Linked DNA regions of Methanotorris formicicus Mc-S-70. Each later gene encodes a partner of the first gene's protein in a complex. Links are inferred from orthologs where the notes say so. Each region holds a gene or a part of one and is shown on either strand. Other genes may lie near its edges. The genes, in order: METFODRAFT_RS07115 and METFODRAFT_RS05785.

Region 1 (3,117 bases):
AACAAAAAGGCACTTGAATTTTACAAATCCAGGGGATGGAAATTTACAAACTTAATATGCCTAAGAAAATTTTTTGGTGAGTAAAATGGGAGTACAATTTAACGATTTAATCCCAAAAAAGGAAATTCCAATAAAATATCTATCAGGAAAAACTGTTGCTATAGATGGGATGAACGTCCTTTATCAGTTTTTGTCAAGTATTAGGTTGAGGGATGGCTCTCCTTTAAGGAATAAGAAAGGGGAGATAACTTCAACATACAATGGAATATTCTATAAAACCATATATATGCTTGAAAATGACGTAACACCAGTATGGGTGTTTGATGGAAAACCGCCAAAATTAAAGGAAAAAACTCGAGAAGAAAGAAGAAAAATGAGAGAAAAGGCAAAAGAGGAATTTATAAAAGCAAAAGAAATAGAAAATATTGAGGAGATGCAAAAATATGCAAAGAGAATGAACTTTTTAACAAAGGATATCGTAGAGAACTCAAAAAAATTATTGGATTTAATGGGAATTCCTTACGTAAATGCCCCTGCAGAAGGGGAAGGGCAAGCATCATATATGGCGAAAAAGGGTGATGTGTTCTGTGTTGTTAGTCAGGATTATGATGCTTTGCTTTATGGAGCCCCAAGGGTAGTGAGGAACTTAACTGCAACAAAAGAAGAGTTGGAGTTAATAGAATTAAAAGAGGTTTTAAATGAGTTAGGCATTTCTCACGATGATTTGATAGATATGGCAATTTTGATTGGAACTGATTACAATCCAAAAGGAGTTAAGGGCATCGGACCAAAAAAAGCACTTGAAATAGCAAAATCAAAAAACAAAGAACTTTACTTAAAAGCAATTGAAAACTACGAGGAAATTAAAAATATATTTAAAAATCCAAAAGTTACTGATGAGTATAATATAAAATTAAAAAAGCCAGATAAAGATAGCATTATAAAGTTTTTGGTTGAGGAGAATGATTTTTCTTTGGATAGGGTTCAGCCACATGTTGAAAAACTCTGCAAATTGATTGAGAAAAAAACAAAACAAGTAACTTTAGATGCATGGTTTGGAGGTTAAGTTTTAAATCTCTTTTTAAAAATGAGGGATGATGAAACATCGATGTGCTGATTATGAAGAGAACCTTCTTCCTGACCTCATTTTTATTTTAGAATATCTTTAATGTTTCCATAAATAACCTCACTCTTGCAGAAACTTGGTAGATAAACTCCTGCTTTACCTGAGTTTGTTGCTACTCTTTTATATCCCATATCTTCAATTGGAGCCACTACCATGCAGGTATCTTTAACTATCTCCCCTCCTGCTTTTTCTATAATCCTTGTGTATCCCATTCTATCTGCAATCGCCTTCATATGCAAGGATGTGCAAATCCATAAATCGCATTTTAATTTTATGCTGTTCTTTTTTATGAATTCCGCTATTTCTTTAATTTCTCTTAAACTGCAGTGTGGACATCCAATGCATATTAGATCTGGGGCTTCATTGCAGGTGTTTAATTCCTCATAAGCATCTTTAATATCATCCATATCAATGGTGATTTTTTCCAAATTATCATCTATGGCTTTTTTTGCCTCAGGAGTTATGTTCTCTACATGGTATAGAGCGACCCCACTACTTGCCGCCATTGCTGCTCCAAGTGCCTTTAATTCATCATTATTAATATTTTTTATGTTTTTAAAGTATGGAATGCCATTTTTTACAGTCTTTCCAACAATATAACCCAAAGCACCATAAACATCAATACTTGGATTTTCAATATTTACCTCAATTATGTGTGTTGCTTTCCTATTCTCATCCAAATGATAGCCATAATATGGAGTTTTCCCAATTATTGCACTTGCTAACGCTGCAGGACCTCCTTCTCTATTAGTTTTTGCCCCAATAACTGAATTTGCAAAACTCACTGCAGAACTCTCTGCCCATGCGATATGCTCTCTAAATCTTGGAAGGTTTCCAGTTAGGTAAGGAGTACAGGTACAACTTATCTCGGCCCCAATTTTTTTAAAACAATCTATGATTTCAAGTTGCTTTTTTGCAAAATCCTCTGGAAATCCCAATTTTTTCCAATTATCCACATCCATTCCACAGGGATTTAGGGTAGAAGGCACAGAAACCTCAACCTTTTCATTTGCAAAATCCCTCAAAAACTCCAATCCAATATCGCCAATTGTTTTGTAAGAGACTCCTGAAATTTGGGATGATGAGATGGGAATTAATTTCTCCGCCCCATAAATATCTCCAAGTGATACAAGGAGATTCATGCATTTTTCTAAAACCTCTCCATATTCTCCATCGTATATTTTTTCCTCTTCCTTTGTAAGATACATATTAACTTCACCAATGAACTTTATGAATAAATTTTTAAAAGATTTATAAATAATTTGTTATTCAAAGTTTGAATTTTTTTGCTTAATGGTGAGAGAATGAAAGCACATCCAATAAAAACAAGATATATCAAACCAGGAGAGGATTTTATTCCAATTGTCATTGAAAGTTTGAAAAATAGTAAAATAAGATTAGATGATGGGGACTTTGTTGTTTTAAGTGAGAAGATGGTTTCAACAAGTGAGAATAATTTTGTTGATGAAAAGGATGTAAAACCAAAATTTTGGGCATATCTCACCTATTATTGGTCAAAATATTTATGGGGATGTATTTTGGGGCCTTTGTTGGGAACAAGAAAGGATAGGGTAAAAAACCTCAGAAAAATGCCAAAAAAAGAGACGTTGAGGCATAAGCAAGTAGTTATTGACCATGTTGGTTTAATCTATGCTCTAAAACCTGCATCAGAAGGAGGTGTTGATTTAACAAATGTTCCGGGAACTTATGCTTCCCTATTACCAAAAGAACCAAAAAAATGGGCGGAGAAATTGCATAGAAAAATAAAAGAGGAGTTTGGTGTTGATGTTGTTGTTATGGTTGTGGATACTGATGCAACGTATAGGTTTTTTAAGTGGTATGTAACTGCTCTCCCTTATGCTATCGATGGGATTATTGGCGGAATTGGGGTTTTGGGATATGTTATTGGAAAAATTGGGAAAAAGTTGGGTGTTGGTGGATTGGTTGGGGCTACACCATTAGCCATTGCTGGAAATGAAATCTATAAAAAA
Region 2 (3,207 bases), on another replicon or contig:
TAACCTCAAGAATAAACCTAACCATGAGTATCTTAGACATCCTAATCCAAAACTACGCAGGTTATTTTAGTGGGGTTATCCATACATCAATCTTCTCATCTTGGAATTTGATTCCAGGACCTTCAAGTGGACCAAGAACGATAATTGCAAATAGTATTGGTGTTAGTGGAGTTACAATAACGCCAACAATCTTTGGCGCTGTTGTAATGGATTATGGTATTTTAGGACTTGTCTCATACTTTGGAATCCTTGGTATAGTTATGGGGTTTTGCTATAAGGTAGCAAAAAGAGTTAAAGGTGTTTGTTTAGGATTTTACTCCATAATGGTTGCATATTTACTTGTTGGAATTGAAACTGGTATCTTAGATTTTGAAGTGGTTTTGTTCTATGTGATTGGGTTTTTGTTGTGCTTAAAAGAGATAATTAGAAATAAGATATCAATTTTAAATAGATTTAATTTTTAATTATAAGTTCTTTGACAACAGTTTCCTTTAACTCATCAAGTCCAATATCCTTATCTGCAGATATTTTTATTATTTTATAATCTTTAAGTTTCTCTTCAATCTCCCTCAATTTCTCCTCATCAGTTAAATCAATTTTGTTTATTGCAACAATTATTGGCACCTTAAATAAATCACTAACCTCTTTTAATAGGTTTAGTTGCTCCCCTATGCTATACCCGCAATATTCACTTGGATCTAAGACAAACAATATCATGTTTGCCAAATAATTCAATGCAAGAACTGCCTGCAATTCAATGTCATTCCTCTCATACAATGGTCTATCCAAAACTCCTGGTGTGTCAACAACCTGAATATCCTCTCCAATGTAACCAACATTTAGTCCCTTTGTTGTGAAAGGATAGGCGTTAATTTCTGGTTCAGCAGTGGTTAATTTTCTTAAAAGTGTTGATTTTCCAACGTTTGGATATCCAGCAATAACCAACGTTGGTAATTCCTTCACTGTTGGAAGGTTTTTTAATTTCTCCCTTGCAACAGCAAGAAATGCCAAGTTAGGATAAATCTGCTTTAATATGGATGCAGTTCTTCCAACAAATTCCTTCCTATATTTTGATGCTTCTGCTGGTACCTTTGCCTTTCTTGCCTTTTTTGCATAATCATTCCCAAGTTTTTTCACAAGTTCTGATGCCCACTTCACCGCTCCAAGTGATTTTTTAAATTCATCAATTCCAACCATAACCTCTACGAGTTCTTTGTAAAATGGCTTTAATCTATCTATTGAAGGCGTTTTATCTATAATTTTTAATAGATTATCTGAAACTACTGAAGATATTGTCCTAATCTTTTGTTCCTCAATTGTTCTTGATTTAGGTAATCTTGGAATACCTATCAATGTGGTTCTTAATTCATTTGCTACTTTCTCGCTCCTTCTATGGGCTTTGTCCATAAGTTCCTCTGGGGTTAAAATAGTAGGCATCTTTTTAAATGGATTTGCATCTCCTTTTTTTCTCATGTTAATCACCATTATAAATTTAATTTTTAATTGTATTAAAAATAGGACTGTTAAATTTTATTAATCCATTAAAAATAGGATTAGTTATTTTTTGTTTTGTTATTCTTATTTTATTATAACAACTCCACTATTCCCATCAACAACAACTCTATCTCCATTCTTTATCTTTTCTATATCAACCTTATCAACAAGCGGAATCTTTCCTAAAATAGCCCCAGTTGCTACGATTGGCTCGCATTCTTTGTTAATTATTCCTTTCAAAATCCCTCTTTTTGCAAGACCATAAATTACATAAGAACCAACAGTACTCCCCTTTCCATAAGGAAATACGAATATCTTATTTTTTAAACTTTCTCCATAGAGTTCACTATTCTTATCAATTATTATGCCTTCCTCATTGACTCCCCCTAAAAAAGAGAATGGTTCCTTTGATACAATCGCTATTCCTTCTGTGATTCCTTTTGATATACTTCTTCCTTTTAATTCCATACTATCCCTCAAAAACAAAAACAGATTAAAATCTAAAAAGCAAATTTATTTTTTGTATATGATGGCACTTAAGAACTTTTCGCAGTATTTGCATCTGATCTTTAATGGGTTTTTGCTTTCTATGATAAATTTCCCCTCAACGTTTTCCCTATTTGTTATACAATTTGGATTCGTGCATTTTAAAAGTCCCTCAATGTAATTTGGAATGTTGACTTTAAATTTCTCTACAACCACACCGTTTCTTATGATATTTATCGTTGCATCTGGAGCAATTAAGGCTATTTTATTTACATCATCTGAATCGAGTTCTAATCCCTCTATTTTTAAAATATCCTTTTTGCCCATTTTTTTTGAAGGAACATTCATAGCCAACATAATGGGCAAATCATCACTTATTTTTAAGATGTTGTAAACATCAAGTGCCTTTCCACTTTTGATGTGATCTATAACAGTGCCGTTTTGTATTGGCTTTACCTTCAGTTCTCTATTTTTCATGGCACACACCAATGAATTACGTAAAATAAAATCATAATGATAAAACTTTAAAATAAAAGTAGAAAGAAAAATTATTCTATCTCTTCTTCCCTAAGTTTTTTACCCAATGTTCTTGGGTGATATCTCTCCCTATCAGCATCTATCTGCTTCTCAACTGATATTAAAGCATTTTTTAAAACCTCAATGAAGTCCCATCTTTGTTTTTCTGATATGTATCCAACGTCTTCTCCTTCTGCCTCTAATCTCTTTGTCTTTGATAATTTTGGTGATGCATCTCCAACGTACAATTTATTTGGTGTTTTAACATACACAGTTATGTGGTAGTATGGTGTTCCTCCTTTATCATGCTCTCTCTTTATTGTTATCTTTATCCAGTGGATTCTTCCTGCATGTTTTACCATTTTTCTAACTTCTGTTGCAATTATTCTTTCTGCTAATATTCTCATATCTTCATCCAATGCCCCATGTATTTCAACTTCAATCATTGCTCCTTTCTTCAAGTCAGCAATATACTTCATTATATCCAATCTTGTTACAATTCCCCTCAATATTTTATTTTTAACTATTGGAACCCCCCTAATGTCATACTCTTGCATCAATTTTGCAACATCTGCAACTGAATCCTTTACATCCGCTGTTATTAATGGTGAACTCATTATTGACTTAACTGGCTGCTCCATTCTTGGGGTTTTCTCTCCTGAGTATTCCCCAACAGTCATTCTTCTTTTTGGTTTAAAAATCTTCTTTAAG

The links.
Region 2: the proteins of METFODRAFT_RS07115 (region 1) and METFODRAFT_RS05785 are in contact, whole or in part, in a crystal structure (PDB 7CNS), measured with the Thermococcus kodakarensis proteins. The link is inferred for Methanotorris formicicus Mc-S-70 from one-to-one orthologs. Residues at the interface, in WP_011250200.1 of Thermococcus kodakarensis: Ile25, Ala28, Leu29, Ile32, Tyr33, Ala47, Gly48, Asn53, Ile54, Ala57, Glu60, Phe61, Leu62, Tyr99, Ser128, Glu129, Ser130, Asn145, Arg146, Glu147, Gly148, Gly149, Pro150, Ser151, Leu153, Tyr164, Leu201, Gly202, Asn203, Gly227; in WP_011250199.1 of Thermococcus kodakarensis: Arg6, Lys7, Ile8, Leu27, Gly28, Thr38, Arg58, Gly59, Lys60, Gly61, Ser62, Thr63, Val64, Ser66, Tyr67, Val68, Tyr70, Ala71, Lys74, Glu86, Ala87, Glu88, Thr89, Ile90, Ala92, Thr93, Ile96, Ile97.

What each region holds. Positions count from the first base shown.
Region 1 is NZ_AGJL01000040.1:2,669-5,785, forward strand. What follows is about bases 243-3,022. They hold METFODRAFT_RS07115 (aconitase X), read right to left. Parts: upstream 2,335-3,022; coding sequence 1,150-2,334; downstream 243-1,149. Other genes in these bases: fen (flap endonuclease-1), read left to right, coding at 243-1,066; METFODRAFT_RS07120 (coenzyme F420-0:L-glutamate ligase), read left to right, coding at 2,431-3,022. In the rest of the region: METFODRAFT_RS07105 (GNAT family N-acetyltransferase), read left to right, coding at 1-84; more of fen, read left to right, coding at 86-242; more of METFODRAFT_RS07120, read left to right, coding at 3,023-3,117. UniProt on the Methanocaldococcus jannaschii protein: Component of a hydro-lyase that catalyzes the dehydration of mevalonate 5-phosphate (MVA5P) to form trans-anhydromevalonate 5-phosphate (tAHMP).
Region 2 is NZ_AGJL01000028.1:6,780-9,986, forward strand. The notes cover bases 271-3,140. They hold METFODRAFT_RS05785 (DUF126 domain-containing protein), read right to left. Parts: upstream 1,963-3,140; coding sequence 1,579-1,962; downstream 271-1,578. Other genes in these bases: METFODRAFT_RS05775 (oligosaccharide repeat unit polymerase family protein), read left to right, coding at 271-464; METFODRAFT_RS05780 (NOG1 family protein), read right to left, coding at 454-1,473; pyrI (aspartate carbamoyltransferase regulatory subunit), read right to left, coding at 2,008-2,457; METFODRAFT_RS05795 (CBS domain-containing protein), read right to left, coding at 2,529-3,140. Outside these bases: more of METFODRAFT_RS05775, read left to right, coding at 1-270; more of METFODRAFT_RS05795, read right to left, coding at 3,141-3,207. UniProt on the Methanocaldococcus jannaschii protein: Component of a hydro-lyase that catalyzes the dehydration of mevalonate 5-phosphate (MVA5P) to form trans-anhydromevalonate 5-phosphate (tAHMP).